DNA from 3 places in the Colwellia asteriadis genome. Region 2 is predicted to be linked to each of the others. Evidence: predicted binding sites of a transcription regulator. Region 2 holds the regulator's gene; each other region holds the start of a gene.
The links. The regulator LexA, encoded in region 2, represses DNA repair genes until DNA is damaged. The targets are predictions, from matches to a motif close to TACTGTATNNNNATACAGTA.

Region 1: a site for LexA is predicted at 2,681-2,700, ahead of uvrD (DNA helicase II). Genes of this name have one in related genera too.
Region 3: a site for LexA is predicted at 4,729-4,748, ahead of dinG (ATP-dependent DNA helicase DinG). Genes of this name have one in related genera too.

The regions. Positions count from the first base shown of each region.
Region 1 is NZ_BAAAFA010000002.1:101,204-112,201, reverse strand. It holds gene ABD005_RS03670 (diguanylate cyclase) at 1-317, opposite strand, end outside; gene uvrD (DNA helicase II) at 367-2,541, opposite strand; gene ABD005_RS03660 (HAD-IA family hydrolase) at 2,738-3,502, opposite strand; gene ABD005_RS03655 (DUF484 family protein) at 3,516-4,226, opposite strand; gene dapF (diaminopimelate epimerase) at 4,276-5,106, opposite strand; gene ABD005_RS03645 (LptM family lipoprotein) at 5,106-5,297, opposite strand; gene cyaY (iron donor protein CyaY) at 5,455-5,778, shown strand; gene hemC (hydroxymethylbilane synthase) at 5,819-6,766, shown strand; gene ABD005_RS03630 (uroporphyrinogen-III synthase) at 6,775-7,569, shown strand; gene ABD005_RS03625 (uroporphyrinogen-III C-methyltransferase) at 7,605-8,939, shown strand; gene ABD005_RS03620 (heme biosynthesis HemY N-terminal domain-containing protein) at 8,936-10,147, shown strand; gene ABD005_RS03615 (GNAT family N-acetyltransferase) at 10,173-10,574, opposite strand; gene fre (NAD(P)H-flavin reductase) at 10,752-10,998, opposite strand, start outside.
Region 2 is NZ_BAAAFA010000006.1:109,023-120,020, forward strand. It holds gene ABD005_RS09880 (diguanylate cyclase) at 1-264, shown strand, start outside; gene ABD005_RS09885 (3-oxoacyl-[acyl-carrier-protein] synthase III C-terminal domain-containing protein) at 265-1,374, shown strand; gene ABD005_RS09890 (iron-containing redox enzyme family protein) at 1,381-2,064, shown strand; gene ABD005_RS09895 (DUF6999 family protein) at 2,057-2,911, shown strand; gene ABD005_RS09900 (nicotinate phosphoribosyltransferase) at 3,171-4,781, opposite strand; gene prs (ribose-phosphate diphosphokinase) at 4,792-5,646, opposite strand; gene ABD005_RS09910 (NUDIX hydrolase) at 5,979-6,686, shown strand; gene lexA (transcriptional repressor LexA) at 6,893-7,525, shown strand; gene coxB (cytochrome c oxidase subunit II) at 7,957-9,531, shown strand; gene ctaD (cytochrome c oxidase subunit I) at 9,542-10,998, shown strand, end outside.
Region 3 is NZ_BAAAFA010000007.1:210,348-221,345, forward strand. It holds gene ABD005_RS11570 (M14 family metallopeptidase) at 1-663, shown strand, start outside; gene ABD005_RS11575 (cystathionine beta-lyase) at 734-1,915, opposite strand; gene ABD005_RS11580 (DNA polymerase II) at 2,094-4,652, opposite strand; gene dinG (ATP-dependent DNA helicase DinG) at 4,787-6,922, shown strand; gene ABD005_RS11590 (tetratricopeptide repeat protein) at 7,034-8,032, opposite strand; gene pdsO (sortase-associated OmpA-like protein PdsO) at 8,382-9,176, opposite strand; gene pdsR (proteobacterial dedicated sortase system response regulator) at 9,444-10,136, shown strand; gene pdsS (proteobacterial dedicated sortase system histidine kinase) at 10,138-10,998, shown strand, end outside.

The DNA of each region.
Region 1 (10,998 bases), on a different contig from region 2:
TGGCTATTTTCTTTAGGGATATAGTCAATAACTGGCTGCGCAAGAATTTTTTGACGAGTGTCATCGTCCATTTTCCCGGTAATAACCACGCCAGGAATACCATGTGATAAGACACAGGCAATGGCTTCACCATCAAGAGCATCAGGTAAAGAATAATCAATGGTTGCCACAAAGAAGTCATTATCGTGAGACAGTAACTCTTCAACTTCTGCTAGACTGGTCGCTACCACAACCTCATACTTCAAAGAACGGGCTATTTGTTTAATTACCGTAGCAATGGGTTTACTGTCTTCTACAACTAACAATCTTTGTGACATATTTACCTCGAATAAATAATAGTGCCGAAGTGTAGTTATTACATATCGACTATATTGCTTGTAGGTTAGCGTACTCAACAACTAACCATTTACTACCTACGTCTGCAAAGTTCACTTGAATACGACTTTGCGCGCCACTACCTTCATAGTTAAGTACAACGCCTTCACCAAATTTAGCATGCTTAACATTTTGCCCTAATTTGAACCCTGTGTTTTCAAAGGTTTCTAAGGTTATAGTATTTGAAAACTTGCCAACATTTTTAGGTCGTGATACTTGGCTTTGCATACGTATTTCTTCAACGCATTCTTCTGGTAACTCACGTAAAAAGCGACTCGCTTTATGATATTTTTCTTGTCCGTAAAGGCGGCGACTTTCTGCATGACATAAGTATAGCTTTTTCATCGCCCTTGTCATGCCGACATAGCATAAACGTCGCTCTTCTTCTAAACGACCTATTTCTTCAACCGATTGTTGTGATGGGAACATGCCTTCTTCTAGACCTGCAATAAAGACTAATGGGAATTCTAAGCCTTTCGCTGAGTGCATGGTCATTAGTTGCACAGCCGCTTCATATTCATCTGCTTGCGACTCACCTGACTCTAACGCTGCATGCGTTAAAAATGAAGTTAACGGTGTTTGTTCTTCCAGTAACTCTGGATCACTTTCAAAGGTTTGACACGCTGTGACTAGCTCATTTAAGTTTTCAATACGCTGCGCTGCACGCTCGCCTTTTTCGGCTTGGTACATTGCCTTTAAGCCACTTTGATTAATCACTAAGTTAGCTTGTTGGTCTAAATCTAAATTGCCGCTGTCATCTTCTAGTTGATCAATTAAGTTAATAAAGCTGGTAATCGTTTTAGCGCTACGCCCTTTCAGCTGCTCTGCTTGCAGCATTTGCTGACAGGCCTGCCATAACGTAGTTTCAGCACCTCGTGCCGCATCGCGAATAATTGCCACGGTTTGGTTACCAATACCGCGCGTTGGTGTATTAATAATGCGCTCAAAAGCCGCATCATCATCACGATTATTAATTAAGCGTAAGTACGCTAGCGCATCTTTAATTTCTTGACGTTCGAAGAAGCGCTGACCGCCGTAAATTCTATACGGTAACTGCCCTTGTAATAAGGCTTCCTCAAGTAAACGTGATTGTGCATTAGAGCGGTATAAAATCGCTACCTCATCTAACTTGCCACCGTTATCACGCCATTGTTTAATGCGTCCAGCAATAAAGCGTGCTTCATCAATTTCATTAAAGGCTGTATAAATTGAAATTTTCTCGCCGGCATCGCCATCAGTCCACAGCTCTTTACCCATACGGTTGCTGTTATTGCCAATCAATTTATTCGACGCATTCAAAATATTAGCGGTCGAGCGATAGTTCTGCTCTAATCGTATCGTTTGGGCATCATTGTACTCTGCTAAAAATCGTTCAATATTTTCAATTTTTGCGCCACGCCAGCCATAAATTGATTGGTCATCATCGCCAACAATCATCACTTTGCTTTGCGCTTTACCTAGCATAGTTAACCACGCATATTGAATAGCGTTGGTATCTTGAAATTCATCCACCAGTACATGAGCAAAACGCTGTTGATAATGTGACAGTAATTCTGGGTTATGCAGCCACAACTCATGTGCACGTAACAATAATTCGGCGAAATCGACTAAACCTGCACGGTCACAGGTGTCTTGGTAGGCTTTATATACTTTCACAAACAGCTCTTCACTTGGGTCAAACTGTGCATCAATATGCTGTGGACGTAAGCCTTCATCTTTTTTGCCATTGATGTACCACACAAACTGTTTAGGTGGCCATTTTTTCTCGTCTAATTCTAATGAACGAACAATACGTTTAACCAAACGAATTTGGTCGTCACTGTCTAATACCTGAAAGCTTTGCGGTAATTTAGCTTCTTGAAAATGCATACGCAACAAACGATGCGCTAGCCCATGGAAAGTGCCAATCCACATGCCATGAGTATTACCATCAACGGTTTGCTCAACCCTAGCACGCATTTCAGCTGCGGCTTTATTGGTAAACGTTACCGCTAAAATACTATGAGGAGAGACGTTTTCAACTTTCATCAACCAAGCAATACGCTGTACTAACACACGAGTTTTACCTGATCCTGCCCCCGCTAACACCAACATATTTTGCTTTGGTGCGGCAACAACATCACGTTGTCTGTCATTAAGAGAGTCGAGTAGTTCTGAAACATCCATAGGGAGAAAAGCCTTAAATTTTGGTCTGTGATTGGGCTAACCTTGCGTAAAAGTGGCCGCTGTTATGGTATTTATTTGTTGCAAGCTTACTTAGTCATTAGGTTTGTTGAGGCTCTTTTCATGGTAAAGCCTTACGAAAAACTGTTATTATATACAGTAGATTAGCATTAGTAAAACATGCATAAAATAGTGAATGCTAGTAGTTAAGCAATCGCGTTAATTCGCACACATCATTTAGTTCAATATGCGGTAACTGCTTTAGTGCTTTACCCACGCCGTAATGTGGTAGCCACACGGTTTGACAGCCTGCTTCAAGGGCACCATGAATATCAGCTAAGCCACAATCTCCGACATGCAATAATTCGCTAGGTAAAATATTAAGTTGCTGACAAACGCGATCAAACATATCAGTTTCGGGTTTTTGTTTGAGTAATTCGCCCTGTTGCTGATGCTGCTGTATAAACTCTTCAGGCTGATAGCCGGCATGGTAAATATGGATAAAATACTGATCTATGCCTAAGGCTTTGGTATCAACATTACCGTTACTAATCGACACCAACGGGTAATGTTGACTTAACGTTGCAAGCAAATCAATACTTGCCTGCGGTACACTAAAGTCACTACGTAACTCAATAAAATAATCTAATGCCGCTTTTGCTTGCTGTTGAGCTGTTGTGTCATCAAAGTTACGATCTAATAACCCCAAGCGATAACTTTCATAGCGTAGTGCCACCACGTCATGCGTGATATCGGGCGACTTCTTAATCGCTGCATCGCGATATTGCGCCCAATAACGGCGGTTAAACACGGTTTTTTCAGTAACACCAGTATTTAACAAGTCATCGAAATAGCTCACCATTTTTTTCTCAATAGCGATCATGATGGGCTTGTTGTTATAAAGGGTATCATCAAGGTCAAAACTAATGGCTTTAAAAGTATTTAAACGGCGATAAAACTGCATTAATAATTGGTCTCTAAGCGGTAGGTAAAGCTAAGTGCTGCATTAATAGTTTAGCGACTAAGCGCTTAAACTGGCTCAATAATAGTGTATCCATACGAGGATCGAAGTGATGGGCATCTTTGCTGCTAATCGCTAAAAATCCTAAGGTTTTTTCATCATGTACCAGCTTAATTAATACCACTGATCCCGTGCATTGCTGAGAAAAAATCAGCGCTTGTTCGCTCGCTTGTAAACGACCAAAGTAATATTCTTCGTGTGTTAAGCGGTTTTGCATTACACCGGTACAATCATTTTCAGATAAGCAATGGTGCGATATACCTGCCGTGCTGCTATCAACTAGCCATAACTTAAACGCCGACAATGATAATAATTCAGTGGTAGTTTGGTGTAAGCAATCAAGTAACTCACCCGCACTTTGACAATCAAGTAAACGTAAATATAAATCACTATAAAGTGAGAACAATTGTTCGTTATGATTAGCAACCGACATTAACTGCGTAATTTCATCTTCTAAGCCGTGTACCTTTACACGCAATTGCTGCTGCTGTCGCTCAACTAAAGAAACAGTGCCTCGTTGCTCATCTTGTAAACGCAAACCACTCATTAAGCTTGGATTACGATTAAAAAATTCAGGGTTATCTTGCAAGTAAGTGAGTACCAACTCATCTGTTAACGGTATTTCGTCGGCATTAATACTTTGCTGTATATCGTTTACATCATTCATAGTTATTCTTTCTATTAGTCACTGCTATTAATAATTATAGGGGTATTATCTAAATTGATAATTGACCATCAAAGACATGCACCGCTGGCCCCGACATTTTTACCGGGTGACCTGGGCCTTGCCAAAAAATTCGTAATTTTCCACCGGGTAATTCTACCGTGACTTGTTTAGCGAGTTTTTTCTGCATTTGGCCAATAGCCACAGCAGCACAAGCCCCACTGCCACAGGCTAATGTTTCAGCCGCGCCTCGCTCATAAACCCGTAATTTAATATAATTGGGAGCAACTATTTCCATAAAGCCAACATTGGCATCTTCAGGAAAACGCTCGTGAGTTGATAACTCGTAACCTAACTGTTCAACGGGCGCATCAAGTACGCTGTCAACGGTTACCACACAGTGAGGATTACCCATAGACACTGCGCCACATAACACAGTTTCACTATCGCTACGTAAAATATAGGTACCTTCTGTTTTTTGCGCAGTAAACGGAATTTTAGCCGGTTCAAATTGTGGTACTGGCATAGTCACCGAAATATTACCGTCGCGCTCAATGTGCAAATTCATTTTGCCCGTGCTGGTCGACACTTTAATTTTATGCTTATTGCATAAACCTTTCATACGCACAAACTTAGCAAAGCAACGAGCGCCATTACCACACTGCCCTACTTCACTGCCATCGGCATTGTAAATACGGTAATGAAAGTCTAAATCGGGATCATAAGGCGGCTCAACTACTAACAGTTGATCAAAGCCAACACCAAAGTTTCTATCAGCAAACTGCATAATTTGCTCTTTCGATAAATAAACATTTTGTGTGACATTATCAAGCACTAAAAAGTCGTTACCCAAGCCATGCATTTTTGAAAAGTTTACTAACATTACGGTGACTTCTTTACTGGGGTTTCAACAGGTTGCTTATTCTTGGTGGTACTCTCATCAACATCTTCGTTATTTTCAACCGCCTCAGGCGCAGGAGTTTGATATAAATCACCTTTAGCACCGCACCCAGACAAGAGTGTCAGCATTAAAAATGTCACCAAAAGCACAAAATTTAAGGATTTGTTTTGCATAATTTGCCATTTCTGCCATGAAAGTCGTTTCAATCAAGCTTTTTTGCTTAACTTAACAGGTATTTATTTTATCTGATTGCTATTATACTCACATGCTTTAGCGAACTTAAAGACATTATCTGTTTGGCAAGCTTTGCCACCCAGGAAAGGATAAACAATGAACGATAGTCAATATAACCTAATCACCGATGAATTATTACTTGCTGTCGAAGAAGCAATTGAAAATACCGGTGTCGACATTGATTATGAAGGTGTTAGCGGACTACTGACGCTTACCTTTAAAAACACCACAAAAATCATTATTAACAAACAAGCACCCTTGCACGAAATCTGGGTCGCGACCAAGTTTAATGGTCATCACTTTCATCTTGAAAACGAACAATGGATAGATAAACGTGGTGGTGAAGAATTTTGGCAGTTTTTATCAAGCGCGGTAAGTACACAAGCCGAGGTTTCGGTAACATTAAGCGCTGAAGAATAGCTCAATAATAGATTAAATACACAGAACACTGGAAACATACATGACAAATACCACCGTACGCATTGCGACCCGTAAAAGTGCTCTTGCTTTATGGCAAGCCGAATATGTTAAAGCACAGTTAGAGCACTTTCATGCTGATATTGCTGTTGAGTTAGTGCCAATGACCACTAAAGGCGACATTATTCTAGACACACCGTTAGCAAAAGTAGGCGGTAAAGGTTTGTTTGTAAAAGAGCTTGAAGTAGCAATGCTTGAAGATCGTGCAGACATTGCCGTACATTCAATGAAAGATGTACCAGTAGACTTTCCTGAAGGCTTAGGTTTAGAAGTTATTTGTCCACGTGAAGACCCTCGTGATGCTTTTGTTTCAAATACTTATAAAAATTTAAGTGAATTACCGCAAGGTGCCATTGTTGGTACTTCAAGTTTACGACGTCAATGTCAGTTAAAGGCAAAACGCCCCGACTTAGATATTCGTGATTTACGCGGCAATGTTAACACCCGCTTAAGTAAATTAGATAACGGCGAGTATGACGCCATTATTCTGGCCTCTGCTGGGCTTATTCGCTTAAAAATGAGCGACCGTATTAGCCAGTATATTGAGCCTGAAGAAATGTTGCCTGCTAATGGGCAAGGCGCTGTAGGTATTGAGTGTCGTAGTGACGATGCAAATATAAAAGCATTATTGGCACCACTAGAGTGTGCTATTACACGTGCCCGCGTTTTGGCTGAGCGCGCAATGAACAAAGCACTACAAGGTGGCTGTCAGGTACCTATTGGTAGTTACGCTATTTTACAAGGCGAAAATAACAGCACTATATACCTAAGAGGTTTAGTGGGCGCAGTTGACGGAAGCGAATTAATTGAAAGCGAAATATCTGGCCCCGTAGCCCAAGGTGAAGCTTTAGGTGAGCAACTTGCACAAGTGTTGTTAAGTCGTGGCGCCGACAAAATACTCGAAAAAGTGTATGCCGATAACGACGCGTAATCATTGATATGCTACCCACAACAGCAACAACCGAGTTAACGGTATTGTTAACTCGGCCTCAAGAAAAATCAGAACAGCTCGCCGCACAGTTACAAACAGTAAACATTGGCAGCTTTATTCAACCATTATTTGATTATAAAGCCAGTGCAACCACAGCAGACATTAACGCTGTAATGGCTGATGTTGATATTGTCATTTTTGTCAGTGCACCTGCGGTAGCCTATACTGATGCTTGTTACCCATTAACATCAGTATTAACGTTAACGAATAAAAGCATACAATTTTTTGCTGTGGGTCAAGCAACCCAAGTCGCATTAGAGCGCTTAGGTATTGAAAATGTATTATCGCCGCAAGCACCTTTAGCCGAAACAAGCGAAGGCTTATTACAACTACCTGAACTACAAAACGTAGCCAATAAAAAAGTCGTTATTTTTCGCGGTAATGGTGGCCGAGAACATATTGCCAATACTTTAACGGCACGTGGCGCTGACCTTCATTACATTGAAAGCTATCAACGCGTATGGAAAACCTTGTCACAAAAACAACTAACACGTTGGAAAAGCAATAAAATAAACTGTATTGTCGCCACAAGTAACGATATATTAACTACATTAGTAAAACTCATTGACGATAATGATGAGCAAAACAGTTTTTGGCGTGAACAGTGTGTTTGGGTCGTGGTTAGCCAACGCATTGCCGATAATGCTAAGCACTTAGGCTTACGCCAAGTAATCAATAGCCAAGGTGCAAATAGCCAAAAAATATGCGATGCACTCAAGCAATTACAGAAAAACACCATGTAAGTACTCTGTAGCTTAACTAACGATGGAATTAAATTATGTTAGATAAAGATAAACCGACTCAAAGTAAAGCTAGTGACAGCGCTACTGATAAAAAAACACTGGTTGTTGAAAATAAAACTAACACCGCTCAATCGTCAACCTCACCAGAAAAAAATCAATCAAAACAAAGAACTACAGCTAAGACTAAAACAGCAGATAAAAAACCTGCCGCGAGTACAGTACAACCAAGTCGAAGTGCTGTCACACCAAAACAAAAAATATCAAAACTGGCTATTTTCGCCTTACTCATTGCCTTGCTTAGTATAGCGGCATCAGTTGGCCATTATTTTTGGCAAGAACAGCAATCATCATTGCATGCAACCAACCAAAATGCCCAAACCACACAAGCATTGCAAGACCATAAGCAACAATTAGAAAGCTCTCTTGGTACTGCGCTTTCACAGCAACTGCAAACTCAATTGCAAAAACAGCAACAAGAATTTAGTCGTCAATTACAGCAATACAACCAACAAAATCAGGCCGCTAACCAAGCTGAACTAGCGCAATTTAACGATAAAATTACACGACTAGAAAAAAGCCTTAAACAGCGAGATCCAAGTGACTGGTTAATTCACGAAAGTGAGTACTTAATTCGTGTAGCAGCAAGAACTATGTGGTTAGAACAAGATACTCGCGCTGCAATTAGTTTACTGAAAGAAGCAGATAGCCGTCTTGAAGAGTTAAAACAACCAAAATTTTTACCCATACGTTCGTTAATTCGCCAAGATATTGAAGCATTAGCCTTAATGCCAACACTTGATACTCAAAACGCTATTTTGCATTTAATGGCATTAAATAAACAAGTTGCATCATTACCGTTAGCTAAAGTTAATGTCCCTCAAGCAAACGACGCATTCACCAAACAAGATCTTGAATTATCAAACGATATTAGTGATTGGCAAAGTAACCTAGGAAAAACGTGGCAGCGATTTTTTAACGACTTTATCGTAGTACGTCGACGCACCGGCAACATAGAGCCTTTAATGGCACCAGGACAGCAGCAAAACTTAAAACAAAATTTAAGTTTAAAAATACAGCTTGCCCAATGGTCAGCTAGCGAACATAAACCAGAAATATATAAACAAACATTACTCGATATTCAAGAGTGGCTTAAGCAATTTTTTGATATGACCTCGACGGTTAACCAAAACTTCTATAGTGCGGTAGAAGCGGCTAAAAAGCATGTTATTGATTATAACTACCCTAGTCATTTAGATTCATTAACCGCAATTAAACAACTGTTGAATGAGTCAGCTGTTGCACCAGAGCCAGAACAAGTTGAGCCTGAAGCAATAAAAGCAGACGCAGCTAACGATGAGGGTACGTTATGATTCGTTTAATCATTATTTTACTTATCGTATTTGGAGTTATCGCGCTAAGTTCTTTTCTCATTGATGATCCGGGTTATGTTGTTGTGTCTATTGGCGGTTATATTTATGAGTTTACTGCTTATACGCCCATTTTTTGGTTAACGTTAATTACCGTACTTGGTTTTATCACTTATAAAATATTGCACCATGGTGTGGCGTTTAGCTTCAGCGGTTGGCGCAAAATAGCTTTTGCTGGACAACGTCGTGGCATTGCTAATTTTAATAAAGGTTTAGCTGCATACGTGCTAGAAGATTACGCACAAGCAGAGCAATTGTTTTCGAAAAGTGCCGCCCCTTCTAAGCGCAAACAAAGCGCATACTTACTGGCAGCATCTGCGGCTGAAAAACAAGGTTTAGAAGATAACACTAACCACTATCTTACCTTGTTAGAAAAAGAAAAAATGCACCTTAAAGAGCTTGGGTTAGAAAGTGTCATTGTAAAAATTAAGCTATTAATGAATCAGAAAAAAGCCGAAGCCAATGCTAAAGCCCGAGCATTAATTGACGAGCATCATAAACTCATTGGTCATGACGCTCGCTTATTAAGCTTAGAAATAGATTTATGTTTAACTGAACAGCGCTTTGAAAGTGCTATTACCCATTTAAATACTGCGTACAAGAAAAAAGAACTAACGTCACAAGTGGTTGAGACATGGGAAAAAAAGGCTTATTACGGCTGGTTTAAACACAGTATGTCAACAAAAGGACAAGCGCAATTAGAATCAAATTGGCAACAAGTTAGCCGTAAACTCAAACAACATCAAAGCATTTTATTTACTTATTGTCAGGTACTGGCAGAGCATAATGTAATTACACCGCTAACCAAAGTGCTGCTGCCATTATTGAAAAAATCACCAAGTGCTGAGCTATTAAAACAAGTACGTAACTTTCCTATTAAACAAGCCGATGAACTTATCGTATTAGCGCAGAAGAAATTGCACGGCAACATTCATAGTGGTAAGTGGTTAAGCTATTTAGGACATTTAGCCTTACACAGCGGACAATATTCTATGGCCGAAAAAGCCCTACGTAGCTTGATTAAGCTTGAAGAAGAAAGTTATGGCGTGCAATACGATAAACAAGACTTGGCGGCGCTAGCACAAGCCCTTACAGCACAAGAGCAATATCAAGCCGCAAACGAGATTTGGTTGAAAGCTAATAAACTATAAATAAGAAGCTGCTCACTCGCGGTGCCTAGCTTACCTGATAAATATTAGGTGTCCATAGCTCCATAAATATTTCAGGGCTAGCGAGTGCCTTAAAGCCAAACTGTTGGTATAAACCATGAGCGTCTGATGTCGCAAGTAGCATACGCCGTAATCCTTGCAACTTAGGATGCTGAATAATTTCAGCCATCAGCTTTTTACTTAAGCCTTGACCGCGATGTTCTTCTAAAATATAAACATCCGCAAGATAAGCCACCGTTGCATAATCGGTGATCATTCTTGCAAAACCGACTTGTGTGCTTTTCCCCTGAATAATCGCAAGTACTGCAAAACATAACGAGTTTTCTATCGCTGTTTTAACAACGCTTTTAGGAATATTTTTCGCCCAATAAGAGCGGGATAAATAGCTATGAACCGCATCATTGTTCATTTCAGCTTTATTGGTTGTTATTTTATAGGTTAACGAGGCAGAATTATTTGCCTTACTCTCCTGAGTTATCACACTTCCCCCCAGCTTTATCCTAAAATATAACTAAATATCCCAAGCTCAGTTTAAAAGAACAAGTCATCTAGCTATATTTCAATTCACGAGTCAGCACCCTTTTATTTAAATAAACGCAAAGGCATCAGCATACATATGCTCTAAAGAAGCGCCGTGTTCAACAAAGTCGCCTCGAATGGCGCCAACCATTTCAAAACGACCCGCAAGGTAAATATCGTACCCTTCAAAGCTAGCAATATCATTCATAGCAGCTTGGTGTACTAAACCCGTTCTACCCTGCCAGCTATCAGTAGCATGCTCAACAACAGGTACAAAAGTCGCGTTAGGTAGTTTAGCGATAGTCGCCGCCGTT
Region 2 (10,998 bases):
ATCTGGGAAATGCACGCCCACACCTACCTTGGTTCATTACCACTGTACATGTTAATTTCAATTATTGTTATTAATTGGGCTGAATTTCAACAGCTTATTACTTTTAATTGGGCTGGCAATATGTCACTAACCTTAGTTAGTGAGCCGCACGGTACTTCATCTTACTTACCCGCCTACTTAACATTTATGGCGTTACTTTGTGTTTTTCCCTACGTTGAAGAAAATTTGCGCTGTTTAAAGGCGCACTTTAAAAAAGGAATTTAAGTGCAGGTTTATATAAATAGTACTGGCCGTTACTTACCCGGCAAAGCCGTTAATAATGAAGAGATTGAATCGGTATTAGGTTTAATTCACGGTAAGAAAAGTCGCTTAAAGCGAAAAATTTTAAACTCTAATGGCATTTTACAGCGTCATTACGCCATTAATGATCAACAGCAAACCACAATTTCAAATAGTGATATGGCCGCCAATGCAGGTATGAATTGTATTGACGAAAGCTACTTGGCTCCAGCCAAAATACAAATGTTAAGTTGTGCAACCAGTCAAGGAGATATGGTTTTACCTGGCTTTGGTAGCATGGTACAAGCCGCATTAAACCTTTCTGAAGTAGAGTTACACACAAGCCACGGCATATGTTCTAGCAGCATGATGGCACTTAAAACCGCCTTTAATAATATAAGGTGTCAAGATAGCGATAACGCCTTAGTCATTGCTAGTGAGCTTACCTCACGATTATTCAAACACAGCCGTTATGAACAAGTTACCGATCAAGCTGTAGATTTTAATGCTGAATTTCTACGGTGGATGCTATCAGACGGCGCAGGGGCATTATTACTAGAAAATCAGCCTCGACCAACTGGCCGTAGCCTTCGTATTGATTGGATTAAAAGTTTTTCACACGCCAATGTTTTTCCTGTTTGTATGTCGGTGGGACAATCTAAAGATGAAGAGCAAAAAACATGGCAAGACTACTCAAGCTATGGCGAAGCAGAACAAGCTGGCGCACTGTTATTACGCCAAGATGTTAGGTTACTCGACAATATTGTTGCTGTTGGCGTACAAGGTTTTTTAAAATTGATTGCACAAGGTCACGTTGACCCTCATAAAATTGACCATGTGTTATGTCACTTTTCATCAAAATATTTCAAAAACAAAATTTTTGAAATGCTAGAAGTTTCAGGGGCGAGTATTGCTGAAGAAAAATGGTATACCAACCTTTATCAACGTGGAAATACCGGCTGTGCATCAATTTTTATTATGTTAGATGAGTTCATTAAAACTCATGAGCTAAAAGCTGGCGAAACACTTTTTTGCATGGTTCCCGAAAGTGGTCGTTTTAACTGTGCGTACATGCACTTAACTGTTGTAGGGTAATAAATAATGGATAATATAGTCTTAACCAAGCTAGGACAAAGTTGCTTACAATCACTGCTAAAAGTCTGGTTCGATTTTGATCTAGCCATCACGCAAGTACCTATTATAAAACGCTTAGAGCAAGGGCGATTAAGTATTGAAGATTATCAAAGCTTATTACTTAATTTACGCCAACAAGTCATTGAAGGCTCACGCTGGATCAGCCGTTGTGCCTCAAGCTTTGATCGCGAATATGCCGATGTCAGGTCAACCGTCATTAGCCACGCCACAGAAGAGCATCGTGATTACCTAATACTGGAAAACGATTATGTAGCAACAGGTGGAGCCTTAGCTGACATTCAAGCAGCGAGTAAAAATATAGGCTCGGAGGCACTACATGGCTTTTTAATGTACCGAGCAAGCCAACCTAACCCCGTTGATTTAATTGGTGCAATGTGGATTATTGAAGGTCTAGGTAACAAAATGGCCAGCAAATGGTCACAACGTATTAATGAGCAATTTTCATTTGAAAATACTATTACTGCCTTTATGGATTACCACGGTGAAAACGATGAAAATCACTTACAAGCGCTTTACCGTCTGATTGATCGCGTAGCAACATCGCCTGAGCGGATTAACGACATAATACGCACCGCAAAAGTCGTCGCTAAATTGTATCAACTGCAATTAGAGGAGGTTGATAATGGCTAAAAAAGTCAGTCCTTATTTACAGGCCATTAGCAATGATGACTCTCTGCCGATAGAAAAGGTTGCCACGCAATTATGGATGACAGATCTCAATAACAGCTTTCGCTGGGTATTAAGACCATTATTACAGCTTTTTTTTGCAATACTGCTGCATATTGTTTGGTTTATTAAACGGTTACCTTTCCCTCAATTTAGCGCCCATCACTTTTTACAAAAAACTATTTGCTGGTTTTGTCGTTATTTTGTTTCACCTGAAGCCAACCTTTTAATTCTTAGGCACTTTGCTACTGAATCGAATATTTTAAACTTTTTATCGGAAAATACAGGGCACGAACATCGCGTTAACCTTTACCCAAAAACCATTAACGATATGCTCAATAGTACTTTTGTTGATCACGACCAAGAGCTCTTTGACTGTTTTATCAAACTAGGCAAAAGCCAAGCACCGATTTCAGCCAACCAAACGCCAACAGAATGTACTTGGGACAGCTGGCAGCCAATTAATATGGACGACTTTCATATCAAAAGAAGATCAACGCAAATACTCGACTTTGAAACGTCGCATGCTTTATTTATGTGCTTATTTTGTTTTTTACTGAAAAAAGATGAGTATCGCGATGCAATTAATGGCTTTAATTTAGACCAGTCTATCGCCATTAGAATAGGTCGAATTATTGATGACCCAACCTTAACTGAATTAGCCTACAACAAATATCCGCAATACTTAGTGGGCCCATGGAATTTAGGACAGCGCTTTTTAATGCATGGCTTTTTTACCGAACACTTATACGCAAGGCTAGAAACAATAAGACTGATACAACTTGAAAAGAGTAGCGCCGATTCGGCTTAAATAATCTGATCTCGGTTTAATAGATATTTAACAAATTGAAATATCAGCAAAAATTATTTTTTTGCATCGCTCGCTTGATAGTTTTTCTTTTTTCATATGATAAGCAAGGTAAATTTCGCGTCAATAGCTGGCCTATTGCAAGTAAATTTAACGAAGAAGTTAGGAAAAATAGCTGCTAGAGAAACATTTGTTAAGCCTAGCTCAGGTTAAATAATAAAAAAAGCGAGCAACCTAAAACTAGATTGCTCGAGCTACCAACTTAAATCTGTTCGTTTATGGTTGCACGCACTTCAGCTAAAGTCGTTTCTTTAATTAGTTGCCCATCTTCAAAGACCACGGTTAATAATCCTTGATTTTCTTCTTCAGCAGAAACATCATCAAACAAGGTTAACTCGCCATTAACTCGTTCTATTTTTAATAAACCTTTTGCAGATTTTTTCTTAGTATCTGTTTTAGGATCTTTGAATATAGCAACACGTTCGCCGTTTTTAACAACACTTGTTGCTTTTACAGCTGAGCCGTGAGTATCACGAGTTACATACTGATAACTATAAGAACCAATACCCAATACAACTTTTGAAGCAAAGCCTTTATCCATTAAACGCTGTAATATCAAACGCTGGCGCTTAAGGGTAATAGCATCGCCATAAATAGCACCTATATGATCATCAAGTAACTTGAAGCCTTTGCTGGTTGTAGTACCACCAAAAGTGTCCCATAAGCATTCAATTAAACCTTTCACTTCACAAGGCATTAATGGGCTAGCTTGTTGCTCACCTGTAGACTCATTCTCAAAACCATAAAACTCACCATTCCAACGGTATGCTTCATAACCTTTAGCGAGTACATCTTGTTCAGCTTCTGCTTGGCTATTAAATAATTCACTGTATTCTGAAACAGGAGAAACTTTATAGCCGGTTAAGATTTTGACTGGATCTCCAGAGTCTGGGCGAATAACTAAGGTACCATCGCGAGCCATTATCTCAGCCTTTAACTGAGGTAAATAATCAGTCACCAATGTCCAAAAATCCCAGGTATCTGACACTACACTTAATATGCCTGTTGGAGATTGCTCTTTCATTAAGTATTTGAAGAACTCTATTTCACCTTCCATGATCCATGAACACGTAACAGAATGCTCAGTTGCATCCACAGAGCAACCCACAAGCTCATTATCTACATTAGCACCGTAGTACTTTTCAGCAAATAATACGGCAGGGATAGTGTCAGTGCCCACTAAGCCTGATGCTAAATGCCCAAAACCACTCATTGCTGCAGCATGTTTACCAAACATCCCTCTAAAGCTAAAGTCGTGGCCCTGAAAAGGAACAAAATCTAGCGGAAGCCCCGTTTTATTAGCAAACTCTTTAAATACTTTTAAGTAAGCAACTGAGGTAGTGGCGCTAGTTTGAATTGGCCAGTTTTCACAGCTCAACACTGTTTCAATCATATTAGTTAACCACTGAAAGCCTTCTTTCGTGTTAACAATAGTCATTGGTGGTACTAAATAAGGAACCAGTGTCCCTTCAGGTAATGCTTTTATTCTTAATGGTAAGTAACCTAAGTCGTGTAAGTCTTCTAAGTATTTAACATCAACAGAATAGCCTAACATTGCACTCATAATACGTTTATGGTTAGCAACGGCAGTGACTTTGTCGGCCTTAAAAAACTCAGCCCATTCTTCTTGTAAATAGCTTTTAATAAAGTATTGCAAACCCACAAATGCAACTTTTTTATTGTCTTCAACGTTGCTTAATTTACCACTTCTTGAAGTGAAGTTAGCATAAACTTCAGTCACATCAGGGTGGTAAGCACGACTATGAAATTCTTTATAAACATCTTTTTGCATACTAGCAGCGGTAATAGTCATTATAGTTTCCTTACATTTCAATAATTTGTAATTTTATTTTGTTACTTGTCGTAAATTCTTCAATAGGTCGAAAAGAGTCAGTGGTATAAATAGTGTCAATTAACCCCTCAAACACCGATAACCCTTTTGAAAAAATACCGTGAGTGATAAACAGCGATACTTCCACAGCACCTTTGTCTTTTAACACCTTGGCTAATTCGATAAACGTTCTGCCACCATCACATATATCATCAGCGATGAGTACTTTTTTACCTTCAACATCACCCAAAATTTCAGTTTTAATGATTTCGCCTGTTTTAAAATTTCGCATTTTTTGTGCTTGAATCACCTCGGGCTCACCATTAAATGTCTCCGCTATTTTAATAGTTTTTTTACTCGCGCCAGCATCAGGTGAAATTAACGTAAGCTCACCTATAGATAAACGTTGACTTAATTCATCACAGCGCTCAAGTAAGTTAATTTGCGGTATGTTGACCACTCTATTTAATAACGCTGGTGATACTTCACTATGCGCATCCCAAATAGTAACTTTGGCAAAACCTAAACTATTTATGAAGTTTGCCATAACCGCGGCACCTAAGGCTTCACCTTCTACACAAACTCTATCTTGGCGGGCATAAGGAAAATAAGGAATAACGAGCTCAATAGGAAGCGCTTCATTTGAAAGTCGTTTAAGTGCATCAACAGCAATCATTAATTGAACAAGCTTTGATGAGTCAGTAAGACGTGCAAAGATCTCTATTTTACTGGTTGTGGCAAAGTCACTTGGATTAAAGCGAATATGCTCTTCTCCCCCAGAAAAAGTGAAGCTGTCAAAAGTAATAGCCGTTTTATTTCCGACGAGTTCATGGCTAAATATTTTCATGTTACTTCCTTTTATTTAAATTGTGTCCTAAAGACACAAATAATTTAGCAAAGAGTTTACTATAGATCAAGTTAATTATGTCATAGAGACACAATCAACATTTAAAAGCGCAAATTAGTGTAGCAGCTAAAATAATCAACTCATATAACTTACTAAGATAACTTATTAATATAAATAAGAAATGCAATGAACTACGCTAAGCATTTAAGTAAGATATTAATAGATAGATAAATAGCCAAACAGCTTTAGCTAAAGAGTAATTAATGACCGTTGTTATTGATATAACAAGTAAATTAGCTTAATGTGTCATAAAGACATAAAGAGTCGTTCACATGAACCCAAAAATGACCCCCTACAATATAAATGAATTCAAAAATCCACTGTTTACGGTAGATAGTGTGTTATTCACTGTTGAGCATAATTGTTTAAAAGTACTGCTGGTTAAACGTGCAAATGAGCCTTTTCTTGGTAGCTGGGGGCTTCCAGGTGGATTTGTTAATGTTGACGCAGATGCCACAACCGATATTACAGCCTTAAGAAACCTCAAAGAAAAAACTAACGTTGCGCCGCAATATTTAGAGCAATTACAAACATTTTCAAACACTAGCCGTGACCCTAGAGGCTTTAGCGTTACCTTAGTTTACTTTGCCTTAATCGCTGCACAACAAGTTTCATCACACATTGCAACCATCGACGAAGTGCAATGGGTAGAGCTTGATAAGCTAAACAGTTTATCAATGGCATTTGATCATAAAATGATTATTGAGCACGCCAAGCAACGCTTACAGCAAAAAGCACTTTATTCGATGGTACCTGTGTATTGTTTACCCGAGTATTTCACTGTCGGTCAGCTAAAATCTGTAATTGAAACCATCATAGGCAAAACCATACAACGCAAAAGTCTTATTCGACGTATTGAGGCTGCCAATATGTTTGAAGCTATTGACGAAAAGGTTAAGTCGGGTGGGCGATTAGCGCAACAATACAAAGTAAAATCGGGTGTTGATATTGTTCATTTTGAACGTAATTTAAGTGTTTAAGCATAAAAGTTAGTTTACAAGGGTATCTTAGCATTAGCTGATCGTCTGTAACATGAGCAATAGCTTTATTAACTGACACCTATTTGCAAAAACTTTCGCTGAATTTCAAACCAACAAAAATCAGTAAAAAACATACAGTACTTGCCTTTAAATACAGCCTGTATATACTAACAGTAACACTGTGTAAATTTACAGGCTAAATAATAATGAATTCGATACTCGATTTACCTTCGTTGACTAAAAGACAGCAACAAATATTAGACCTAATTAAAGATAAAATTGCTGATACTGGTATGCCACCTACTCGGGCTGAAATAGCGACTTTTTTTGGTTTTAAATCAGCTAATGCTGCCGAAGAGCATTTAAAAGCCCTTGCAAAGAAAGGTTACATTGAAATGTTAGCAGGTACCTCTCGTGGTATCCGTTTAACAGAAGAAATTATGGAAGAAGCGGGTTTACCACTTATTGGCCGTGTTGCCGCAGGCGAGCCTATTTTAGCGCAAGAGCATGTTGAAGATCATTACAAAATGGATGGTAGCCTTTTTCATCCGCCCGCCAATTACTTACTACGTGTTAACGGCGAAAGCATGAAAGATATTGGTATTTTAGATGGTGATTTACTAGCGGTTCACCAAACAACTGACGTGCAAAATGGTCAAGTTGTTGTTGCTCGTGTTGAGGATGATGTTACCGTTAAGCGCTTTAAGCGCGAGGGTAATATTGTTTATTTGCATGCTGAAAATGAAGATTTCTCCCCGATTAAAGTTGATTTAACACAACAGCAATTTAGTATTGAAGGTTTAGCTGTTGGTGTAATACGCAACGGTAACTGGATGTAACTCTAGTTTATAAAAACCGCACCACTATTAATAAAGAGCCAGTAAATAAATTTCAATAAATTCTTTTGATCTTTATTTACTGGCTCTTTAGTTTATTAAACCTCCGCTCAAACCTCGTACCTCCTACTAATGAAGACTATTTAGAGTTAACACTCTATTGAATTAAATGGTTTTTTTTCAATTCCTGTTCTATAAATTATATTGACCTACAATCAAATGTAGCGTATTCATAATACAAATAACGCATAAAAAACGAACAAAAAGAATAAGACGTTAATGCGCTAATACTCTCTCATCGAAGATTGTTATTATCAGCTCTCGTCACTAGCTAGTTTATAAAATAATAATAAAACTAACAGATATTCAGTTCAGTGGGCCGTGATTTACATTGCTGCAATTCTGTTTTCTATGCATTAGAAAGGAGATGTCGAGTGAGCAGACGTAACCTAGCTTGGCTACTATGGCTAAGTGTATTTAGTAATTCAACATGGGCAAACAGTAAGCTTAATTTAACCCAAGGTGTTACCGAAATAAGTAGAGAAGTATATGATTTACATATGCTTGTGCTCTATATTTGTACCGCTATTGGCGTTATAGTTTTTGGCATTATGTTCTGGTCTATCGCGTTTCACCGAAAATCTAAAGGTGCAAAGCCTGCAGACTTCCATGAAAGTACTAAAGTAGAAATTCTCTGGACCGCTATCCCTATTGTTATTCTTATTGCTATGGCAATTCCCGCAACTAAAACACTTATCGCTATGGAAAATAACGATAATTCTGACGTTACTATTCAAATTACCGGTTCACAATGGAAATGGCATTATAAATACTTTGATCAAGATATTGAGTTTTATTCTGTGTTATCGACGCCTCGTGAGCAATATGAAAACCATCAAGGCGAATCTGATAAAAGTGAAAATTATTTATTAGAAGTTGATAAACACCTTGTTATTCCCGCCAACCAAAAAGTACGTTTTTTAATTACCTCTGACGATGTTATTCATTCATGGTGGGTGCCTGCATTCGCAGTTAAACAAGATGCCAACCCTGGTTTTATTAATGAAGCATGGACCAAAGTCGACGAGCCAGGTATTTATCGTGGTCAGTGTGCCGAATTATGCGGTAAGGATCATGGGTTTATGCCCATTGTTGTTGAGGTAAAGTCTGTTGAAGATTACCAATTATGGCTTGATGAGCAGCACGAGTTAATAGCGCAAGCAGCTGATGCTGAAAAAGCCTCACTAAGCGCAGAAGCTTCAATGGATGAATTAATGGCCTTAGGTGAGAAAACCTATGTCGCTTATTGTGCAGCATGTCATCAAGTATCGGGAGCAGGTTTACCTCCTGCTTTTCCTGCTCTTAAAAATAGCCCCATTGCGACTGGCGATGTTAATACGCACATTCAAATAGTCTTTAATGGTAAAGCCGGTACTGGCATGCAAGGTTACGGTAAACAATTAAGTTTGAAAGAAATCGCTGCTGTTGTCACCTATGAGCGCAACGCTTGGGGTAACAATACTGGCGATGCTGTACAAGCATCTCAAGTGAAATCTGCAGCGGGTAACTCAACAGCTAGCGATGAAAAAACGCTCGAGGCAGTAACCCCCACCACCACTGACACTAGCGACAAAAAAGTCGACGCCCCCACGGTTACCAATACTGCGACCGAAGACCTCACTAAGATCTACAGTAAAGAGGAATTAATGACAATGGGTGAAAACGTTTATATGAAAGCGTGTGTTGCTTGCCATCAACCTACAGGAGCAGGATTACCGCCCGCATTTCCTGCACTAAAAGGTAGTCCTATGGTGTTAGGGGATATAGCGGCTCATATTGACATTGTACTTAACGGGAGCAAGAAAAATGCTGCTATGGCTGCTTTTGGTAGCCAATTAACCAAAACAGAAATAGCCGCCGTTATTACTTATGAACGCAATGCATGGGGAAATAATACCGGTGATTTAGTACAACCTGCAGCCATTAATACTGCTGCTAGCGCGAAGTAAGGGACATAAGATGACTACAGACGTTATAGAACAAGAATCCCACGACGAGCATCATGATGATCACAAAATGACAGGTATAAAGCGTTGGCTATACACCACCAACCATAAAGATATTGGTACGCTTTATTTATGGTTCGCTTTTATCATGTTTTTAACTGGTGGCGCTTTTGCCATGGTTATCAGGGCAGAGCTATTTCAGCCTGGCTTACAATTAGTTGAACCTGATTTTTTTAACCAGTTAACCACAGTGCATGGTTTAATTATGGTATTTGGCGCAATAATGCCAGCGTTCACTGGCTTTGCAAACTGGATGCTACCTATGATGGTTGGTGCACCAGACATGGCATTACCACGTATGAATAACTGGAGTTTTTGGATTTTACCTTTCGCGTTTAGTATTCTACTCGCTTCTTTTTTCATGGAAAGTGGCGCACCTAATTTCGGTTGGACCTTCTACGCACCGCTCTCAACCACCTACTCTAACGGTAGTACCGCCTTTTTTGTTTTTGCCGTACATATTATGGGGATTTCATCCATTATGGGGGCTATTAATATCGTTGTTACCATAATGAATATGCGTGCTCCCGGCATGACTTACATGAAAATGCCATTATTTGTGTGGACCTTTTTTATCACCGCTTATTTATTAATTGCCGTAATGCCTGTACTCGCTGGTGTAGTCACTATGCTATTAACCGACACTTACTTCGGTACCAATTTTTTCAATGCCGCTGGTGGTGGCGACCCAGTAATGTTCCAGCATATTTTCTGGTTCTTTGGTCACCCTGAAGTATATATTATGATTTTACCTGCCTTTGGTATTGTCTCTACTATTATTCCAGCGTTTGCCCGTAAACGTTTATTTGGTTATAGCTCAATGGTTTACGCCACAGCGTCTATCGCTTTACTCTCATTCATTGTTTGGGCGCATCACATGTTTACTACTGGCATGCCACTCTTTGGTGAGCTGTTCTTCATGTATTGCACTATGTTAATTGCCGTTCCAACTGGGGTAAAAGTGTTTAACTGGGTCGCAACCATGTGGCGCGGTTCATTAAGCTTTGAAACGCCAATGTTGTTCTCTATCGCCTTTGTTATTTTGTTCACTATTGGTGGTTTTTCAGGCTTGATGCTAGCAATGACCCCTGTCGATTTTCAATACCATGATACTTATTTTGTGGTTGCGCACTTTCATTATGTCTTAGTGACTGGCTCGTTATTTTCTATTTTTGCTGGTACTTATTATTGGCTGCCTAAATGGACAGGGCATATGTACAACGTCACCTTAAGTAAATGGCATTTTTGGTGCTCATTGATTTCAGTTAATTTACTGTTCTTCCCGATGCACTTCTTAGGCTTAGCGGGTATGCCGCGCAGAATTCCTGACTATGCGTTGCAATTTGCCGACTTTAACAAATGGGTCAGCATTGGTGGTTTTGCTTTTGGTTTATCGCAATTCATCTTTTT
Region 3 (10,998 bases), on a different contig from region 2:
AAGCATGCTATAGAGGAAGTTCAGCCTGAAATGGTGATCGATCTTCACAATGCACCAAGCTCAGGTCCTGCTTTTGCAATTAGCGCGTTAGTTAATACCGAAACGCTATCATTAGCATCATTTTTTAGTTCAACATTGATATTATCTGATCTTAAAATCGGCTCATTAATGGAGCACAACTTTCATTGCCCCTATATTACCGTTGAATGTGGTGGTAGTGAAGATGAGCAAGCCCATGAAGTAGCTTTTGCTGGCATCGTTAATATTGCTAACTGTCAGCACATTGGTTATATCCATCAGAAAAAATCAGTTGACGTCATTTATCGCCCTTTAAGGCTACAATTAAAAAGCAATGTAAAGTTATCTTACGCTAAACACGATGAAGGCTATAACGGTATTACCTTAAAAAATAACATAGAATGTTTTAACTTTGGCAGTGCTTATCAAGATCAAATGTTGGGTTGGGTAGACGGTGAAGGCTTAAACAACTTAAATCTTATTGATAAAGATGGTACTAATGTTTTAGCGGATTATTTCTATATTCGTGAAAATCAATTGGTGTGCCGTCACAATTTACGTTTATTTAAAGCAACAAATAATAAGCAAAAGGCAATGAATGATTGTTTATTTTATGTGGTAAAAGCCCCTGTTAATGAAGCATAAGTAAGCTAGCTCTACATTTTATCTTCTTATAAAATTACGCTCAACCATAAGATTGAGCGTAATTTTTATATTATGAATTAGCTAAGCAAGCGTTAAAACGCTCAAAACCTGCAGCTAAGTCGGCAACTAAATCGTCGACATTTTCTAAACCAATATGAACTCGAATCAGCGGATATTCACAATCAAATTCAGTCACACTACGAATAGCGTTAACACCGGTGATCCCCAAAATTAAACTTTCAAACCCGCCCCATGAATACCCCATTTTAAAGTGATGTAAACCGTCTAAAAATGCTGTTAAAGCCGCTTTATTACCTTTGCTTAATACAAACGAGAATAAGCCATTGGAGCCTTTAAAATCACGCTTAAAAAATTCATGCCCAGGACAAGAATCAAATGCTGGGTGTAAAATTTTAGCGACTTCTGGTCGCTCTTTTAACCAATTTGCAATGGTAATAGCACTTTCTTGATGTTGCTTTAAGCGTACGCCAATAGTGCGAATACCGCGAAGCGCTAAGTACAAATCATCAGGTGAAGTACACTGCCCCATTAAATAACTGTAGTCACGTAGTTGAGGCCAATGTTTTTCAACTGCCGTTGCGGTGCCAAGCATTACATCTGAATGACCAACAATGTATTTTGTTGCCGCTTGTATACTAATGTCTACGCCGTAGTCAAAGGGTTGAAAGTTAATACCTGCTCCCCAAGTATTGTCTAACATCACAATACAGTCATGCTGATGCGCTATTGCACTAATGGTTGGCACATCTTGTACCTCCATTGTGATTGACCCTGGAGATTCAAGAAAAACAACTCGAGTATTTTCTTGAATTAACGCCTCAATGTCTGCGCCAATTAAGGGATCGTAATAGGTGGTAGTAACTCCCATTTTCGCGAGCACTTTATCGCAATAATCGCGTGTTGGCTCATAAGCGGTATCTACCATTAAAATATGATCGCCCGTTTGTACAAACGCTAAAATAGCATTAGTGATAGCTGCAGTGCCTGATGGGTATAATGCACACCCTGCTCCGCCCTCTAGCTCGGTCATAGCATCACTAAAAGCAAACGAGGTTGTGGTACCACGACGACCATAAACCATGGTTTGATTATGACGATTAGCAACGGCATTGTTCATTTGAGCAACCGTATCAAATACCACCGTAGATGCGCGTGTTACACTGGGGTTAACCACACCATTGGTCCATTTAGCGCTACGACCAGCATTAACGATTTTAGTCTCTTGTTTCATGTTATTACCTATCTATTACTCATTTGTTAGCTAGTTATTAGCGATTATCTGTTGGCGTTGGCTTAATTATTTCAGCTATCTAGCCATCTAAAATATTTATTGTTAAGTTATACCTTGAAATGACATGAGTTGCACCCCCTATCGAACAAAAAGTACTAAAACATCACAAGTACGCCCCTTAAAAAAGCCCCAACTGTTTGTTGGTAATTTCATCAAAGCTTTTACCAATAAAAGGTAAAATGCCATCAGCAACGGCGGCAATTTGTCTATCAATATAAAACTGGTAATCTAGCGGTGAACAAAGCTGCTCTTTAACCTGTGGGCCATTTAAGGTAATGAAGTACTCTATCCAACCACGTTGCTGATAACGTAGCGGCTTACCCATTTTTTCATTATGAGCATCAGCCAAACGCGCGGCTTTTACGTGAGGAGGAACATTTTTAATATAATCGTTAAGTGCTCGGCGAATACGCTTACGATAAATTAATCTATCATCACAGTCGCCACGCTGCACCTGAGCTACTATCTCATTAATATAATCATCAATGGGTTGATTGGTAAACACTTTAAGGTATAAGTTTTTTTGAAAGTCTTTCGCCAACGCGGTCCAATCGGTTCTGACACTTTCTAAGCCTTTAAACATTAATGTGGGTGCTTGAGTTAGCTCCTTTAAATTAACCACTAACCCGGCATAACGCTTTTTAGTGCCGATATCTTTGCCGCGAATAGTTGGCATTAAAAACTTTGTAAAGAGTGTTTCAAATTCAATTTCTAAATGGCAATCTAACTGATACTCCTCTTTAAGCGCTTGCTGCCAGTTTTGATTGATTAATGTTTGTAGCTGATAACCAAGATCTTTTCCCTGCATTAATGATTTATCTTCGCCAATAGAAACAAAAATTGAATCGGTATCACCGTAAATAACTTGATAACCCGCTTGCTCAATCCACTGACTGGTAATTTTTAATATTTCATGACTACGCTTAGTAATTGAACCAGCTAAACGTGGATCAAAAAAACGACAGCCAGTAGAGCCTAAAATGCCATAAAAACTATTCATAATAATTTTTATCGCTTGTGATAGCGCGGCATTTTTTTGCTGTTTTGCTTTGTCTCGCTCAAGCCATAAGGACTCTATAATATCTGGCAAAAAGTGCTGTGTTCGTGAAAAATAAGCCCCATCAAAACCTTTAATCGCATTAATGACTGCTGCTGATGTATTACCCTCATCAAGCTGACTAGCCTGATGTTGTGCTTGCTCCACTAAGCCTTCAATAAGCCCCATAGGGTCAATTTTAAAGGTACGAATAATACTGGGGTATAGTGATTTAAAATCAAGTACTAACACATTACTGTATAACCCTGGCACTGACTCCATCACATAACCACCAGGAGAAACAAGCGCAGACATACCATCGCCCATATTCGGGGCAACATAGCCACTACGGTGCAACTTAGGTAAATAGAGGTTAGTAAAAGCGGCAACGGAGCCACCAATACGATCAATTGCCAGCCCCGTTAGTTGTGCGCGTAATTGCGCAAACGCTAATAATGCTGTTTTTTCAAAGATGAGCCAAACTAAACGGCAATCTTCAAGGTTATAGGCCGCAAGCGCAGGCTTATTGTGATTAAAATTATCAACAATCTCTTGAATACGATTATCAACATCAACCACCTTTTTACCAATACCCAGTAATTCATTAGCAACGTTATCAAGTGAAAAGCTGCTAAAGCTATAAGTGGCTGTTTTTAATAAATCAATACCATCTAGTACCAACCGCCCTGCAATTTCAATAAAATACTGCTCGGTACTGTTTCTATTATTACGCCAACGAGCAATACTATTATCACGTCCTAACGTAAAGGCTAATCCATAATGATCAAAGCGCTTTTGTAATAATTTAAAATCAAAATTAATAACATTCCAACCAATAAAAACATCGGGATCAAAGGCAACAATTTCTCGCATTAGTTGCACTAATAATGCTTTTTCATCTTGAACCCAAACAATATAGTCATTTGATGTTTCTTCTGGCTCACCTATCATTAATACACGTTTGTATGTATCTTCCTTACTAATTGACTTGCTAATTGACTTGCTACTTTGTGTGCTAGATCGCTCGCTATATAAACCAATAGAGAACAGCTCCCCTTGCATTGAACATTCAAGATCAAGCGATAACATCTTCAAGGTAAGCGTACTTTTGCTAGTGCTTGCTTTACACTTTGCTTGACGATATAGCTGATAGTTTTCAATGCTACCTTTACTACTACTTTCAGTTATATCAGTGTCTACAGGGTTGCCAATGAAGTCGAGATCAGCGGTAATAAAACGTTCCATCAAAAATCGATCATCGGGGCGAATATCGTCTTCATAGCACTTTACCTGTGCATTAGTAAGCAACTCTCGTGCACGGTAAAAGTGGCGTAAATGCGTAAAGTAAATTCCTGAAACACTATTCCCATTAAAGGTTTTCATGGCTAATGATTGGAATTTAACCACGGGGATATTATGTGTTGTCAGTAAGCTTTTAGCCTTCATAACTTGGCTATCTTCAATAAAAAAAACCGCCTGTTCATCCGTAATAATAAGCTTAACTGAGCCTGATAATGTTTTTAACCATAAAGTAATCTGCAAGCCTGACTGACTATCTTCAACTTGACGTGTTAACAAAAATCCACGTTGAGCTAATTGAGTAGTTTGGGCTGTAGCTAACTTCATCATTGACTTAGACATAGTGACTCGACACGTACAAGGTGCTTCCTAACATAAAACGACTAAACCGCACTTAAGCAGTGTCGAAAACAATAAAACCTGTTAATATATACAGCAGTGTACTTCATCTACCTCTCTTTGGAAACTACGCAATAATGTTAACTGATTCATTAAAACAAGGCATTCGTCAAGCTTATAAAGCCATTGGTGAAAACTTAACAAACTTCAACCCAAGAAAGCAGCAAACGTTTCTTATTGCGGAAATTGCAAAAACCTTAGCCGGAGAATACTCCAAAGAACGTAAAATAATTACCATTGAAGCAGGTACCGGAACGGGTAAGTCGTTGGCTTACAGTTTAGGCGCAATTCCTCTTGCGTTGGCGAAAGATAAAAAAGTATGTATATCGACCGCAACGGTGGCACTGCAAGAGCAATTAGTAGATAAAGACTTACCCTTTTTAAAAAGTCATGCCGGATTAGATTTCACCTTTACCTTAGCTAAGGGCCGACAGCGTTACGTTTGTAGACAAAAACTTACTCAAGCAATTAGCCATAATAGTGACTCTCCGCAAGCAGGATTTACCTTTGCTGAAAAACCTAAAGCAAGCGACATCAGAACTCTAAATGCTATGCATAAAGCGCTAACTGATGGTAGCTGGTTAGGAGATATAGACTCATGGCAAGAAACACTGCCTTTGTCGGTATGGCAGCAAGTACAAAGTGACAAACACAGCTGCTTAAAAAGTATGGCAGACCATAGTCATTGTCCTTTTCATAAAGCCCGAGAAACCATGGAGCAAGCAAATGTGCTTGTGGTAAATCATAGCTTACTTTTAGCTGATTTAGAGCTTGGTGGCGGGCGTATATTATCACCTCCCGATGAAACCTTTTATATTATTGATGAAGCCCACCATTTACCCAAAGTAACACGTGATTTTTCAAGCGCAAGTATTACCGTTAAAGGCGCCATTGAGTGGCTAACAAAATGCCGCGAAACAGGCGATAAAATGTCAGCTTTAATCAAGTCTCAACGAGCAATATCTCCTGCGTTAAAGCTTAGTGATGACATTCAAGATATATTAACTGAGATGCAACACGTGCTTAGTTTTATTAATAGTAATGCTATAGGCTACTTTCCCAGTAAAGAGAGTGATTATGCTACTACCGCAAACACTTTTCTCACTAAAACGAATAAAGAAGAAGAAATATATCGCTTTGAAGACGGTATTATTCCCAAAGAATTAAAAAACTGGGCCGAAGAAATTAAAGAGCTCAGTAAAAAATCATTAAGTCATTTAAATAAGCTTTACAGTGCATTAGTTGAGTCGGTTAAAGATGGTGATACACAAATGTATCTTGCTGAGCCTCTATTAGCAGAGGCAGGGTTTATGTTGCAACGCCTTGAAAATTTTCAAGCTTTGTGGCAAATGTATGCCAAAACCGATAGTGATAAAGGTGCGCCAATGGCACGTTGGTTAGAAAAATCTCCGACCAAGCAAGGAGAATATATACTGAGTGCTTCACCTATTGAAGTCGGCTTTACTTTAGAGAATATGTTATGGAGCCAATGTGAAGGTGCCGTATTGTGCTCAGCAACTTTAATGGCATTAAACTCCTTTGATCATTTTCGTTTTCAGGCGGGCCTAAGAGACGATGATGGTAGCCAATACCAACAAGTTAACTCGCCTTTTGATTATCAAAATAATGCAAAGTTGCTGATTGCTAACATGGATAACGAACCTAACAACAAAGACTTTACCGATGAGCTCATTGAAAAAATTCCGCACTATTTAAAACAAGGTGATGCGAGCTTAGTACTATTTTCATCATATTGGCAAATGAATAAAGTTGCCGAAGCCATTAGAGAGACACATCAGTTAGACATTGTGGCGCAAGGAGAACATTCTCGACAACACATTATAGAAGCGCACAAAAAACGTTGCGATAAAAACAAAACCAGTATTATTTTTGGAACACAAAGCTTCTCTGAAGGACTAGATTTACCCGGAAAGTATTTAACGAACTTAATCATTACTAAGCTGCCCTTTTCTGTTCCTACTTCGCCTGTAGAGCAAGCACAAGCAGAGTATGTTACGGCTAAAGGCGGTAATCCATTTATGACCTTATCGGTGCCTGACACCTCTAAAAAACTTGTTCAAGCCTGCGGTCGATTACTTAGAAATGAATTAGATGAAGGGGTTATTACTTTAATGGATAAAAGAGTAGTGACCAAACGCTATGGTAAGCAGCTCCTCAGCTCACTACCGCCGTTTAAGCAAGTTATTGAGTAAGCTTAATCCAACAACTATCCAGCCAAAAACACTTTCAAAAATACAAAAAAAAGTGCTTAAATAAATTTAAGCACTTCAAAAAAATAATAAGGTGTAAATAGTTTGGTTAGGCTAATTTACCGCTGTTTTTGAAAATTCAATATTAACACCCGCTTTAACGAGCTCTTGATAAAAATCTTCAATAGTACAGCTTTCAACCTGCCCACAAACAATACCGTATTTCAAAATGGCAGGCTCGTAACCTTGTAAAGATCCTTTTTTAAACCATGCAAGCGCTTCAATCACATCTTTTTCAACGCCAGTACCAGTTAAGTACATTTGAGCAAGATTAACTTGACCTGGTGCATAGCCAAAATCAGCTGAAGTTTTGAACTCATCAAATGCTAATGCTTTTGTTGTTTCGTATTTTAAATGCTCTAAACCCGCTAAGTTTTCTTTATTACCCGGAATAAATACTGAAGTGGCTTCAAACTGCTTATCTGGAACAACTAAGTTACCATCTAACATATTGCCATCTGGGCGTCTTACTAAAAAGATAGCACCAGATTCAATCATGCCTTGTAATTCAGCAATGGTAAAATTGTTACGTTTTTCTTGGAAAAACTTCTCAAATCTTAGCTGTGCATAACGAATAGTTTCATTAAGCTCATGCTTTTGAGGATAAAAATAACTACTATAATTAAGTGTCACTACATTGCCTGTAATGTCACTTACCTTCGCCATACGATATTTTTCTGTTGGGCGTAAATTATCTTGCATTAAACGAAAATCAAGATAATACAAATCATCTATTTTAGGCGCTGCAACATAACTAGCGGTTAGTACATTTTTTTGATGCTCACCATATAAAAAATTCCCCCCTACAGCTAAACCAATAGCCATAATAACCGCTAAAATTTTATAACGGTGCGTTTTAAGCCAAGGATCGGGATCTTTGGTGTCAACCGTGTAGTGGTAATAAATTTCTTCGCCTTCACTTTTATCGGCTGAAGCACCATCATTAGTGTCTTTAATTTCAGCCTCCGCAGTGGTTTTCCCTGCTTGTTGATCAGCTTCTACATCTTGTAAAGGCTCATCTTCTTCATATTGTCGAACTGCTACCTGTGCCATAACCGCTCCTTAACTTCTTATTATTTTAAGATCCATTAAACCATTTGAACATAAAACACACAAGCGTTAATTTTATGTTAAACATCATCTAAGTATATTATTAACCTAGTTTTATTTGTTAAAACCAATAAAAATAGGCGCTACAGCTTAGTGTAATATTTCAACGACCTGATCACATTTATTTACAAATAATCATGATCGTTACTGAGCTAATATAATCATATTAATATAAAAAGCAATAATCGCGCCATAAAAAACATCATAATATCTACAAATAATTATTAAGGATAAAAGCACAAAAATTCACTTTGATTTTTCAACCAAAGTGAATTTAATTCTGTATAAAAATCTACCTTTTTGCCATATGATTCAAAGAGCTATGAAGTTTTAGTACAACTCTTCGGTCATAAAAATTAACTTCTTGCTCTGTTGTTGCTGCCACTGGCGCTGTTTCGCCATAAGCCTGCATCGTAATTTGATCCTCATTAACACCTTGTGCCATTAATAATGATCGCACTGATTCTACTCGGGCAAGTGATAATTGCTGATTATGATCCGCTTCACCCGCTAAGTCGGTATAACCCGATAACGTTATGCTAAGGTGCGGTGTATCGTTTAATACTTGAGCTACCGCCGAGACCTGCTCTTGATAGTGCGCTGAAATTTCACTTGATCCAGTTGAAAACTGTAAACTCATTAGTAAGTTTTCAAGTGATAATTGTTCATTTAAACCACTATCATTGGCTAACTGATATTGTGTTTTAACTGACTCAATATCTTGTTGGTAGTTTTGCAGAGCCCCTGCTAATTGCATTTTATATTGGGCTATTTCATCTTGATTTTTTTTCATATGATCCTGAGCAGAGGCTAACTCTGTTGATAAAACCTCAACGTCATCGGTCGCATTAATATGCTTGGCAATAAAAATACCGGTAACGCCAGCAACAATGGCTCCTAGAGGGCCAGCAACAATAGCACCAACTAATGCACCTGTGCCAAAACCAATATTTTCATTCTTACTTTTTTCTTCATGGGTTTGTACAGCACTGCTCATCATAGTTTCTTTCGCCATTAACGGTGTACTTAATAAACTCATGATGATAACGCTAGTAATTGCAGTTTTTTTTACGGTTAATGTATTCATTGTTATATCCTTTACAGTCTAATGTGTCGTAATACCAAGTTATCAATCAGATACTTAGTTAAGTTAATGAGCTAGTGGTTAACTCAATAACTGTATTAAACTCCACAAACGAGCCAAAGAAGTGACGCAACAATGGCAATGCAGCGAGCAATTGTGTCAACATTATGGCAATTATCGATATTTAGCCCTTTGTGCGTATTTATTCGATATAGTCTTGAGTAGCCAGATTAAATAAAATGACCGCAGATTAAAAAAGGTAATGAATACATGTCAAAAAGCATTGCAATTGTTGAAGATGAAGCCGCTATTAGGGAGAATTATGCCGATGTATTACGTAGCCAGGGCTATCATGTACAAACTTATGTAAACCGCAGTGACGCCACACATGCTTTCAGTTTACGTTTACCGCATTTAGTTATTTTAGATATAGGCTTAGAAGATGAATACGACGGAGGCTTCACCTTATGTCAGCAATTGCGCAGTTTATCTTCAACCTTACCTATTATTTTTTTAACCGCACGTGATAACGACTTTGATACTGTTTCTGGCTTACGTATTGGCGCAGATGACTATTTAACTAAAGACATTAGCCTGCCACATTTAACCGCACGTATTTCTGCTTTATTTCGCCGACAAGATGCCATGAAAAAACCAGTAGATAACGATAATATTCTGCAAGTTGGTCCACTTATGGTTGATAGCACCCGTATGCATATTTCTTGGCAAGAACAAGCTATTGACTTAACCATTACAGAGTTTTGGTTGGTACACGCCCTAGTAAAACACCCAGGACATGTTAAAAATCGCAGCCAATTAATGACCGACTCTAAAATATTTGTTGATGACAGCACTATTACTTCACACATAAAACGTATTAGAAAAAAGTTTATGCTCTTTGATGAAAACTTTGACTGCATAGAAACCGTTTACGGTATGGGTTATCGCTGGCAGAGTAATTAACGTGTCTATTGTCTCCTCTACCCCTGTAAAAAAGTCGTCATTACGTTTTGGCTTAAAAGCTAAATTGTTATTACTTTCAAGCTTTTTATTTGTCATTCCTTGGTTTGGTTATCAATATGTTTGGGAAATGGAAAAATACTTACGTTTTGGACAAGAGCAAACCATTGTTGGTACCGCAAGGGCTTTAGCAACGGCATTACACGAGCGCGCTAATTTATTTAATAATCAAGCCAGCTTTTTACCTAGCGTTGAAAAAGGAAAAGATCTTTATGGGTACCAATTTAACGAGCCGATTCAACTTGATGGTTTAAAAAAAGACTGGGTAAACTATTCAGATCGCGCTCATTATTATGATGCACAGCACCGCTTGAATAACACAACACAAACGAGCGAAGTAATAGCCTCTACCGTATTACCTAAAAGTAACCCTATTAGTGTTAGTTTTAGCGCCTCAGTGGCCAAATATGATAAATACTTATATTTATTTTTTAGTGTGAAAGATGACCATGTAATATTTCGTGATACTAATGCGCTTAGCGTGGTTAATAACGATCACATTGAGCTCGCTTTTGATGATAATAATAACAACTTCAAACGCTTTATTATCAGTAATAAGTCAAACGGCTGGCTTAGTGCTTTTCATATTGCAAACTCAGTAGATAATAGCGCAGCAACAATAACACCAGCACCAAAAATCCAAGGTCAGTGGCTTACCACCGCTCAAGGGTACAATATTGAGTTAAGAATTCCGCTAGATGATATTGGCGACAAAATTGCCTTTGCGGTACATGATGTTGATAAAAAACATGGCGAAATAACGGCGAGTATCGGCTCAGCAAGCCCCAAACAAACAACAACATTA